Linked DNA regions of Quadrisphaera setariae. The protein of the gene in region 1 interacts with the protein of each later gene in a pairwise test. Links are inferred from orthologs where the notes say so. Each region holds a gene or a part of one and is shown in the gene's direction. Other genes may lie near its edges.

Region 1 (5,373 bases):
ACCGGGGCAGCGCGTGCGCACCGCGCGGCGGGTGGCGGTCGCCATCGGGCTGGGGCACCTGGCGATCGGCTGGACGAACGACGCCCTCGACGCCCCGCTCGACGCCGCCGCGGGCCGCACGGAGAAGCCCGTGGCGGCTGGACGGCTGTCGCGCGGTGGTGTGGCGGTGGGAGCCGTGCTCGCCGCCGCGGCCGCCGTGCCCGCCTCGCTGGCCCTGGCAGGCGGCTCGGGCCCTGGTCGCCCAGGGGCCGGGCGCCTGCACCTGGTGGGCTTGGCCGGTGCGCTCGGCTACGACCTCGGCCTCAAGGGCACCGCCGCCAGCCCGCTGCCGTACCTGCTCTTCTTCGGGTCCCTCCCCGCCGTGGCCACCGGCGCCGCCGGCCGGCCCGCGCCACGGCTCCTGTGCACCGCCGCGGGGCTGCTCGGGCTGGCCGCCCACCTGGCCAACACCGTCCCGGACGCCGACGCCGACGCCGCCACGGGCGTGCGCGGGCTCCCGCAGCGCCTCGGGCCCCGGGCCAGCCGCGTCGGGGCGGCCCTCGGGGTGGCCGCTGCCGACGTCGTCCTGCTCACCGGCCGGCGACGCGAGCTCGGCGCAGCGGCCACCGCCCTCCTGGTGGCCGCAGGTGCCGCCGGAGCCGTCGGTGCCGCGGCCGACGGCCGCACCGGCTTCCGCGCCGTCATGGGGGCTGCCGCGCTCAGCGTGGCGGGTGTGCTGGCCGACACCGCCGGTGGTCGAGGCGCCCTGCTGCGCTGAGGGCGCCCGCGGACCGCTGTCCGCAGGAGCCGGAAACCGTCTGGCCGGCGCTACTACCCTGGTCGTGAGAGCGAGACTTCCGACGCGAGCGATCGCCGGAGCAGTGATGCCGGGCAAGCGAACCCCGGAGAAGGAGCCCCCACCGCATGAGCACCACGGACCAGCCCGCCCCCGCGACGGGCGCCGCCGGCGACGCGCCTCCCCAGCGGTACACCGCCGCGCTCGCGGCGCAGCTGGAGCTCGCGTGGCAGCAGCGCTGGGCCGACGAGGGCACCTTCGAGGCGCCCAACCCCAGCGGACCGTGGGGCGACGCCGAGGCCGTGGCCGGCCGCGAGCCGCTGTTCGTCATGGACATGTTCCCGTACCCCTCGGGCGCGGGGCTGCACGTCGGGCACCCGCTGGGCTACATCGCCACCGACGTCTGGGCCCGCTACCAGCGCATGAGCGGTCGCAACGTGCTGCACACGCTGGGCTACGACGCGTTCGGGCTGCCCGCTGAGCAGTACGCCGTGCAGACCGGCCAGCACCCGCGGGTGACCACCGAGGCGAACATCGCGAACATGCGCCGCCAGCTGCGCCGGCTGGGCCTCGCGCACGACGCTCGCCGCTCGATCTCCACCATCGACCCCGACTACTACCGCTGGACCCAGTGGATCTTCCGGGAGGTCTTCGAGAGCTGGTACGACCCGGAGCACGTCCGCCCCGACGGCGGCCGCGGCGCGGCCCGTCCCATCGCTGAGCTGCGCGAGGCGTACGAGTCCGGCCGCCGCCAGCCCGAGGACGGCTCGACCTGGGCCGACCTCGACGAGGTCGCCCGCCGCCGCCTGGTGGACGACCACCGCCTGGCGTACATCTCCGAGGCCCCGGTGAACTGGTGCCCGGGCCTGGGCACGGTGCTGGCCAACGAGGAGGTCACCGCCGACGGCCGCAGCGAGCGCGGCAACTTCCCCGTGGTGAAGCGCCCGCTGCGCCAGTGGATGATGCGGATCACCGCCTACGCCGACCGCCTCGTGGACGACCTGGACCGCCTCGACTGGCCCGAGGCCGTCAAGTCCATGCAGCGGCACTGGATCGGGCGCTCCACAGGCGCCCAGGTCCGCTTCTCCCTGGCCGGTGACGGCGTCGAGGGCGGCCAGCTGGAGGTCTTCACCACCCGTCCGGACACCCTGTTCGGGGTCACCTTCATGGTGGTCGCCCCTGAGCACAGCTCGCTGGACGACCTGCCCGCCGCCTGGCCGGACGGTACCCCGGCGTCCTGGACCGGCGGTGCCGCCACCCCCGCCGAGGCCGTGGCCGCCTACCGGACGCAGGCCGCCGCCCGCACCGAGGCCGAGCGCACCGACGAGGGCCGCACCAAGACCGGCGTCTTCACCGGACTGCACGCGGTCAACCCCGTCACCGGCACCGCCGTGCCCGTCTTCACGGCCGACTACGTGCTGGCCGGCTACGGCACCGGAGCGATCATGGCCGTGCCGGGCCAGGACGAGCGCGACTTCGCCTTCGCCGAGCGCTTCGAGCTGCCCGTCGTCCGCACGGTCCAGCCGCCGGAGGGCTTCGAGGGCGGCGCCTACACGGGCGCCGGTCCGGCGATCAACTCCTCCAACGACGACGTCGACCTGGACGGCCTGGAGGTCGCCGAGGCCAAGGAGCGCATCACCGCGCACCTGCAGCGCACCGGCGCGGGCCGCCCCGTCACCACGTACCGCCTGCGCGACTGGCTGTTCAGCCGCCAGCGCTACTGGGGCGAGCCCTTCCCGGTGGTCTACGACGAGCACGGCCTGCCCGTCGCCGTCCCGGCCGACCAGCTGCCGGTGCTGCTGCCGGACGTGCCCGACTACTCCCCGCGCACCTTCGAGCCCGACGACGTCACCAGCGAGCCCTCCCCGCCGCTGTCGCGCGTGCCGGAGTGGGTGAACGTCACCCTCGACCTGGGCGACGGGCCCAAGCAGTACCGCCGCGAGACCAACACCATGCCCAACTGGGCGGGCTCGTGCTGGTACGAGCTGCGGTACCTGGACCCGGAGAACTCCGAGAAGCTGGTCGACCCCGAGGTCGAGGCGTACTGGATGGGCCCGCGCGCTGACCGGGCGGTCCGCGCCGCCGGTGGCAGCAGGACCGAGGCCTCTGCTGACACTGGAGGTGTCGACCTGTACGTCGGCGGCGTCGAGCACGCCGTGCTGCACCTGCTGTACGCCCGCTTCTGGCACAAGGTGCTGTTCGACCTGGGCCACGTCTCTTCCGAGGAGCCGTTCCGCCGCCTGTTCAACCAGGGCTACATCCAGGCCGACGCCTTCACCGACGTCCGCGGCACCTACGTCCCGGCCGCCGAGGTGGAGGAGACCACCTCCGCCACAGGGGCGCGCGAGTTCACCTGGAACGGGGAGCCCGTCACCCGCGAGTACGGGAAGATGGGCAAGTCCCTCAAGAACGTCGTCACGCCCGACGACATGTACGAGGCCTACGGCGCCGACACGTTCCGCGTGTACGAGATGTCGATGGGGCCCCTGGACGACTCCCGGCCGTGGGAGACCCGCGCGGTGGTCGGCTCGCAGCGCTTCCTGCAGCGGCTGTGGCGCAACGTCGTCGACGAGGCGACCGGTGAGCTGGTCGTCGTGGACACCCCCGCGGACCCCGCCACGCGCGCTCTGGTGCACCGCACCGCCGCGGGCGTGGCCGCCGACTACGAGGGGCTGCGGTTCAACACCGCGGTCTCCAAGCTGATCGAGCTGAACAACGAGCTCACCAAGCTGAGCTCGGTGCCGCGTGAGGCCGCGGAGGCGGTGGTGCTCATGGTGGCGCCGCTGGCGCCGCACATCGCCGAGGAGCTGTGGTCGCGGCTGGGCCACGAGGGTTCGCTGACCTTCGAGGGCTTCCCCCAGGCCGACCCGGCGCTGCTGGTGCAGCAGACGGTGACGTGCGTGGTGCAGGTGCAGGGCAAGGTCCGCGACCGCCTCGAGGTGCCGGCCGACATCACCGAGGACGCGCTGCGCGAGCAGGCGCTGGCGTCCCCGGCGCTGCAGCGGGCGCTGGACGGGCGCGGGGTGCGCACGGTGATCGTGCGCGCTCCGAAGCTCGTCAACGTGGTCCCCGCCTGACCTGTCGCTGACGGGGCCCGTCGTCCGCCCACAGGGCGGGCGGCGGGCCCCTCCCACGGGGCTCCGTCCACAGGCGCTCGTCGCTGCGGTCCGGGGAGCGGCGCCGCGGGCCAGCCTGGTGGGGTGCTGGACGGGGCGCCCGGCTCGGGCTGGCAGGAGGACGACGACGCCGACGACGGCGTCCCCGCCGTCCCCGCGGTCAGGGACCGGGCGGCGCTGCGGGCGGGGTCCCGCCGGGACGCCCGCGAGGCGGAGCAGGCCTGGCGGCCCTCGCTGGCGGAGCGGCTGGGGGAGGCGCGGTGGTCGCTGCCGACCTCGGCGGCGGTCGGAGCCCTGGTCGTCGTCGCCGCGGTCGTGGTGCTGCTGGTGCTGTCCGCCGCTGCCTCGGGCGGGGCGTCGGTGCCCACGCCGACGCCGGGCGTGGCCGTGCCGGTGCGCACGCCTGCGCCGCTGTCGTCGTCGTCCTCCGCGCACCCCGCGGGTCCACCGGGCACGCAGCCCGGCGCCTCGGCTCCCGGGGCGGGAGGGGGGACGGGGGAGGTCGTGGTCGACGTGGTCGGCCAGGTGGAGAGGCCCGGGCTGGTCCGCCTGCCGGCCGGCTCGCGCGTCGACGACGCGGTCCGCGCCGCCGGCGGGGCGCGTCCGGGGGCCGACCTGCGGCGGGTGAACCTGGCCCGGGTGCTCGTGGACGGCGAGCAGCTCGTGGTGCCGGCGCCGGGAGAGCAGCTGCCCAGCGCCCAGCCGGCTCCTGCTGGGACGCGGCCCACCTCGGTCTCAGGCATCTCCGCCGCCGGGGGCAGCGCTGCCGGAACTGCAGCGGGGGCTGCCGCCGGCCCCGTGGACCTCAACAGCGCCACCCTCGCCGAGCTCGACGCCCTGCCCGGCTTCGGGCCGGTGCTGGCCCAGCGGATCCTCGACTGGCGGAGCGAGCACGGACGCTTCACGTCCGTGGAAGAGCTCGGCGAGGTGCCCGGATTCGGCCCAGCCGCTCTGGCGCGGCTCACCCCGCTGCTCGTCGTGTGATGCCGGGGGAGCCGGAGTGAGCAGGCACCCGGCGCTGCGCCTGCTGCTGCCCGCCGCCCACGACCCGGCGCAGGGCGCGCACGGGACGGCAGGCGCCCGCCCGCTGGACGCTCGCCTCCTGCCCGCCGCCGCCGCGGCCTGGGGGTGGGCGGCGCTCGCCCTCGTCGTCCCCGCGGCGGTGCTCGCGGTGGTGGCGCTGGTCGGCATCGCGATGGCCGCCGGGTGCGCGGTGCGCCGCCGCGCCGGCGGGGCGGCCCTGGCGGCGGTGGTGGTCGCGGCGGTCGCGGTGTCGGTGGGCGCGGGTCGGCTGGAGCGCTCCGCCGGCCTCCTGCAGCCTCTCGCCGTCGAGCAGGCCACCGCGGTCGTGGAGGGCGTCGCCGCCTCCGACGCCGTCCGCACCAGGCCCGACCCGGCGCGCTCCTGGGCGACCGCGAGTCCTCGCTGGGTGGTGCGGCTCGACGCTCGCACGGTCAGCGGCCGCGGGAGCACGTCAGCGGC
Region 2 (4,814 bases), on another replicon or contig:
GCGCGCAGGTGGCACGGCGCCCGCGGGGCCCTCGAAGGACGGCGCGTCGTCGTCCTCCTCGACCTCGCCGTGGCCGCTGCTGCGCACCTCCGGGGCGGACGCGCTCGTGGTGGCCGGGCCGCCGTCCCGGCCGCTGAGCAGCGCCGTGTGGGAGGAGCTCGCCGAGGCGCTGGAGGCCGGCCACGAGCTGCACCTCGGCGTGCTCGACGTGCCCGCCCTCGCGGGCGGGGCGCCGCTGCCGGAGGTCTCCGCGCTGCTGGCCGCCGTGCGCGGTCCCTGGGACCGGCTCGGCCTGTCCGCCTCCCAGCTGGACCAGGTGGTGGTGACCACGTCGACCGGGCTCGCCGCGCTCTCGCCCGCCGCCGCCACCGCTGCGCTCGGACGCCTCGCGGCGGCGGCCGACGCGCTGCGAGAGGTGCACGCCGAGGGCTGACGCGCCCGGCAGGGTGGAGCCGTGCCACCCGCTCGCTCCTCGGGAGACCGGCTGACGGGCGACCTCGCCCGCGCCGCCGCCTCCTGGGTCTCCCTCGTCCTCGCCCTCGGGCTGTCAGGGGTCGCCCTCGCCGCCGCCCGCGACGCCGGGGCCTCCGGCGACGCCGCCCGCGCGGTGCCGGCCGCCGTCGTCCTCTCGGTGACCGCGCCGCTGGTGCTCCTCGCCCACGGCCGCTCCCGCTGGCAGTCCGTGCTGGCTCTGCGGCGGCCGGTGCTGGCGCTGGCCGGGGCGGCTGTCGGGCTGGGCGCGGCGGGGCTGGTGCTCCTCGCCGACCACCTGGCCGGCGGTGCCGCGGGCTTCGCGGTGACCGGCGTGGACCCGTGGCGGCTGGTGCAGTGGCTCGTGGTGGCGCTGCTGCTGGCCGCGGCGATGGAGGCGGTGCCCCAGGAGCTGGCGCTGCGGGGCGGGGTCTTCGGCGGCCTGCGCGGGCACCTGCCCGGGTGGCTGGCGGGCCTGGTGACGACGGGGGCGGCCGTGGCGGCTCCGGCGTGCTCGGTCTGGGCCACCGCGCAGCTGGGGGAGTGGATGGACGTGGCCGTGCCGCCCGCGACCTTCGCCCCCGCCGGTCAGGACCCGGTCTCCCACGCCGTCCTGCTGGCGGCGCTCGGCACGGTGCTGCTGCTGGTGCGGTCGGTGGTGGGGTCGGTGTGGGCCTGCGTCGGCTTCCACCTGGCCTTCGGCGCGGTCAGCGGGCTGCTGCTCGGCGACCCGGCCACCACCGGGCTGCCGGTGCAGACGGGTGAGGGCGCCGAGCTGCTCGTCGTGGCCCACCTCGCCGTGACCGCTGCGGTGCTCGGGGCGGTGCTGCTGCGCCGCCGGGGTGGCCGTCGGTAGCAGCCGGTGGGTGCGGCTCGCGCTGTCGGTGGGCCTCGGCAGACTGGGCGGGTGACCCAGCAGGAGACGGCGGACCAGACGACGCCGGAGTCGGTGCAGGGGGCCGTGCAGGACCTGCCCAGCGCCCCGCCGGAGGCGCGCCGCGAGTGGGACGAGCTGGCCGAGCGGGTGCGCGACGCCCGCTTCGCCTACTACGTCCGCGACGCCCCGACCATGGCCGACGGTGAGTTCGACGCGCTGCTGCGCCGGCTGGAAGCCCTCGAGGAGGCCCACCCCGACCTCCGGGTGCCCGAGTCGCCCACGCAGGTGGTCGGCGGGACCTTCAGCACCGAGTTCACCGCGGTCGACCACCTCGAGCGCATGCTCAGCCTCGACAACGTCTTCAGCGGCGAGGAGCTCGCCACCTGGGTGGCGCGCGTCCAGCGGGACCTGTCCGACGGCCGCGAGGACGCCCCGCCCGTGCGCTGGCTGTGCGAGCTGAAGATCGACGGCCTCGCCGTGAACCTCCGCTACGAGCGGGGCCGGCTCGTGCTGGCCGCCACCCGCGGTGACGGGCGCACGGGCGAGGACGTCACGCACAACATCCGCACCATCGACGCGGTGCCGCAGCAGCTCACCGGCGACCCCTCGAGCTTCCCGGAGCAGTTCGAGGTGCGCGGCGAGGTGTTCTTCCCCGTGGCCGACTTCGAGGCGCTCAACGCCTCGCTCGTCGAGGCCGGCAAGGCGCCCTTCGCCAACCCGCGCAACGCCGCCGCCGGGTCGCTGCGCCAGAAGGACCCCCGCGTCACCGCCTCCCGGCCGCTGTCGATGATCGTCCACGGCCTGGGCGTGCGCGGCGGCCTGGAGCCGGCCAGCCAGTCGCAGACCTACGAGCTGCTGCGCTCCTGGGGACTGCCCACCTCCCCGGCCTTCCGGGTGGTGGAGTCGCTGGAGGAGGTCCAGGCCTACATCGACCACTACGGCGAGCACCGCCACGACGCCGCCGCGATCGCGCACGAGATCGACGGCGTGGTGGTCAAGGTCGACGAGGTCTCCCAGCAGCGACGCCTGGGCGCCACCTCGCGCGCGCCGCGGTGGGCGATCGCGTGGAAGTACCCGCCCGAGGAGGTCACCACCAGGCTCCTCGACATCCGCGTCAACGTCGGCCGCACCGGCCGGGTCACCCCCTTCGCGCACATGGAGCCTGTCAAGGTCTCCGGCTCCACGGTGCAGCTGGCCACGCTCCACAACGGCAGCGAGGTGGTGCGCAAGGGCGTGCTCATCGGCGACACCGTGGTGGTGCGCAAGGCCGGCGACGTCATCCCCGAGGTGGTCGGCCCCGTCGTCGACCTGCGGGACGGCTCCGAGCGCGCCTTCGAGATGCCCACCCACTGCCCCGAGTGCGGCACCGAGCTGCGCTTCGAGAAGGAGGGCGACGCCGACCTGCGCTGCCCCAACGCCCGCACCTGCCCCGCGCAGCTGCGCGAGCGGGTCTTCCACCTGGCCGGGCGCGGCGCCTTCGACATCGAGGCCCTGGGGTACGAGGCGGCCACGGCGCTCACGGAGAAGGACGACGACGGCCACCAGGTGCTCCCCGACGAGTCAGGCCTGTTCGCCCTCACCGCCGAGGACCTCCTGGCCCTGCCGCTGTTCACCCGCGCGCCCAAGAAGGGCGAGGGGGACGTGCGCGTGCTCAACGCCAACGGAACCCGGCTGCTCGCCAACCTCGACGCCGCGAAGGACCGGCCGCTGTGGCGCGTGCTCGTGGGCCTGTCGATCCGTCACGTCGGGCCGACGGCCGCGCGGGCCCTCGCGCAGCGGTTCGGGTCGATGGAGGCCCTGCGCGCCGCCTCCCAGGACGAGCTCGCCGCAGCCGACGGCGTCGGCCCCACCATCGCCGAGGCGGTGGTGGAGTGGTTCGCCGTGGACTGGCACGCGGCCGTCGTCGACGCCTGGGCCGCCGCCGGGGTGTCGATGGAGGACGCCCCGGTCGCCGGCGTCGAGAAGACGCTCGAGGGCCTGACGATCGTCGTCACCGGGTCGCTGTCGAGGTTCAGCCGCGACGAGGCCAAGGAGGCGGTCCTGTCCCGCGGGGGCAAGGCGTCGTCGGCGGTCTCGAAGAAGACGTCGTTCGTGGTGGTGGGCGACAGCCCCGGGAGCAAGGCCGACAAGGCCGAGCAGCTGGGCGTGCCGGTGCTCGACGAGGAGGGGTTCGAGGCCCTCCTCGCCGACGGGCCGCCGCCTCCGGCGGAGGAGCCCGCCGAGGAGGACGACGAGGCCTCCACCGGGGAAGCCGCGGACGCCGGTGCCTGAGCGGGTCGTCCGCTCGCGCGAGCACCTCCGGGCCGACTGCACGCGCTGCGCGGCGCTGTGCTGCGTGCTGCCCGCCTTCAGCGCTTCGGCCGACTTCGCCGTCGACAAGCCCGCCGGGACGCCGTGCCCGAACCTGCGCGCCGACGCGCGGTGCGGCATCCACGACCGGCTCGTGCCCAGCGGGTTCCCCGGGTGCGTGGCCTTCGACTGCTTCGGCGCCGGCCAGCGCGCCGTGCAGGTGGTGTTCGGGCAGCGACCCGGAGGACCGCCGGCACCGGCTGAGCTGCTGTCCGAGGCCCCGGACCTGCCGGGCGTGCTGGCGGCGCTGCGCGGCCTCCACGAGGTGCTGTGGCACCTCGAGGAGGCGGAGTCGCTCCTGCGGCCCGGTGTGCTGCGCGACCAGGTGGCGGACCTGCGGGTCCGCGTGGAGGGCCTGGCCGGGGCCGGTCGCAGCGAGCTGTCCGCGGTGGACGTCGGCGAGCAGCGCCGCGCTGCCGGGCCTGTTCTGGAGCACGCCAGTCGCGCGCTGCGCGCCGAGGTGCCCGGCCGCACCGCCAGGCACCGCGGCGCGGACCTGTCGGGTCTGCGATGGCGCGGTGCGCGGCTGCGCGGCGCCGACCTGCGGGGAGCCCTCCTGCTGGGCGCCGACCTGCGCGGTGCGGACCTGCGGCGCGCTGACCTGCTCGGAGCGGACCTGCGCGGCGCCGACGTCCGCGGCGCGGACCTCACCGGGGCCCTGTTCCTCACCCGGACCCAGCTCGACGCCGCCCGGGGCGACGCCACGACGCGCCTGGGCGGCCACCTCACCGCGCACTGGGCCCACCGGGTGCCCCGAGGTGACGCTGCAGGTCACAAGGGGTAGAAAGGCGGACCATGGCCAAGAAGTCGAAGCAGTCGAAGAAGGCGTCGAGCACGACGTCGAAGAAGAGCGCCACTGCGAGCCTGGCTGGGCGCCTCCGCGCCGCCCAGGCCGAGCTGGAGCGCACCACGGCGGCGAAGGCGGACACGGCCGACCGCCGCGACGTCGCCGCCAGCCGGCGCGACGAGGCGTCCGCCGCCGTCCAGGCCGCGAAGGCAGCCCGCAAGGACGCTCGCGCCGCCCTCGCCGCGGCCGAGAAGGGGCTGGAGAAGGCGAAGAAGTCGCTCGCCGACCTCAGCACCAAGGCGAAGAAGGCCGACAAGGCCGCCCACGCCG

Evidence for each region. The genes of interacting proteins can lie anywhere in the genome.
Region 2: the proteins of FMM08_RS06605 (region 1) and ligA interact in binary tests that used the Escherichia coli proteins (3 or more experiments, as listed by UniProt). The link is inferred for Quadrisphaera setariae from one-to-one orthologs.

The regions. Positions count from the first base shown.
Region 1 is NZ_VKAC01000003.1:278,437-283,809, forward strand. The notes cover bases 508-4,052. They hold FMM08_RS06605 (leucine--tRNA ligase), read left to right. Parts: upstream 508-903; coding sequence 904-3,852; downstream 3,853-4,052. Other genes in these bases: FMM08_RS06600 (UbiA family prenyltransferase), read left to right, coding at 508-757; FMM08_RS06610 (ComEA family DNA-binding protein), read left to right, coding at 3,976-4,052. Outside these bases: more of FMM08_RS06600, read left to right, coding at 1-507; more of FMM08_RS06610, read left to right, coding at 4,053-4,875; FMM08_RS06615 (ComEC/Rec2 family competence protein), read left to right, coding at 4,892-5,373.
Region 2 is NZ_VKAC01000009.1:166,407-171,220, forward strand. The notes cover bases 1,034-4,019. They hold ligA (NAD-dependent DNA ligase LigA), read left to right. Parts: upstream 1,034-1,420; coding sequence 1,421-3,619; downstream 3,620-4,019. Other genes in these bases: FMM08_RS15795 (CPBP family glutamic-type intramembrane protease), read left to right, coding at 1,034-1,327; FMM08_RS15805 (pentapeptide repeat-containing protein), read left to right, coding at 3,612-4,019. Outside these bases: FMM08_RS15790 (uroporphyrinogen decarboxylase/cobalamine-independent methonine synthase family protein), read left to right, coding at 1-433; more of FMM08_RS15795, read left to right, coding at 455-1,033; more of FMM08_RS15805, read left to right, coding at 4,020-4,481; FMM08_RS15810 (hypothetical protein), read left to right, coding at 4,493-4,814. UniProt on the Escherichia coli protein: DNA ligase that catalyzes the formation of phosphodiester linkages between 5'-phosphoryl and 3'-hydroxyl groups in double-stranded DNA using NAD as a coenzyme and as the energy source for the reaction.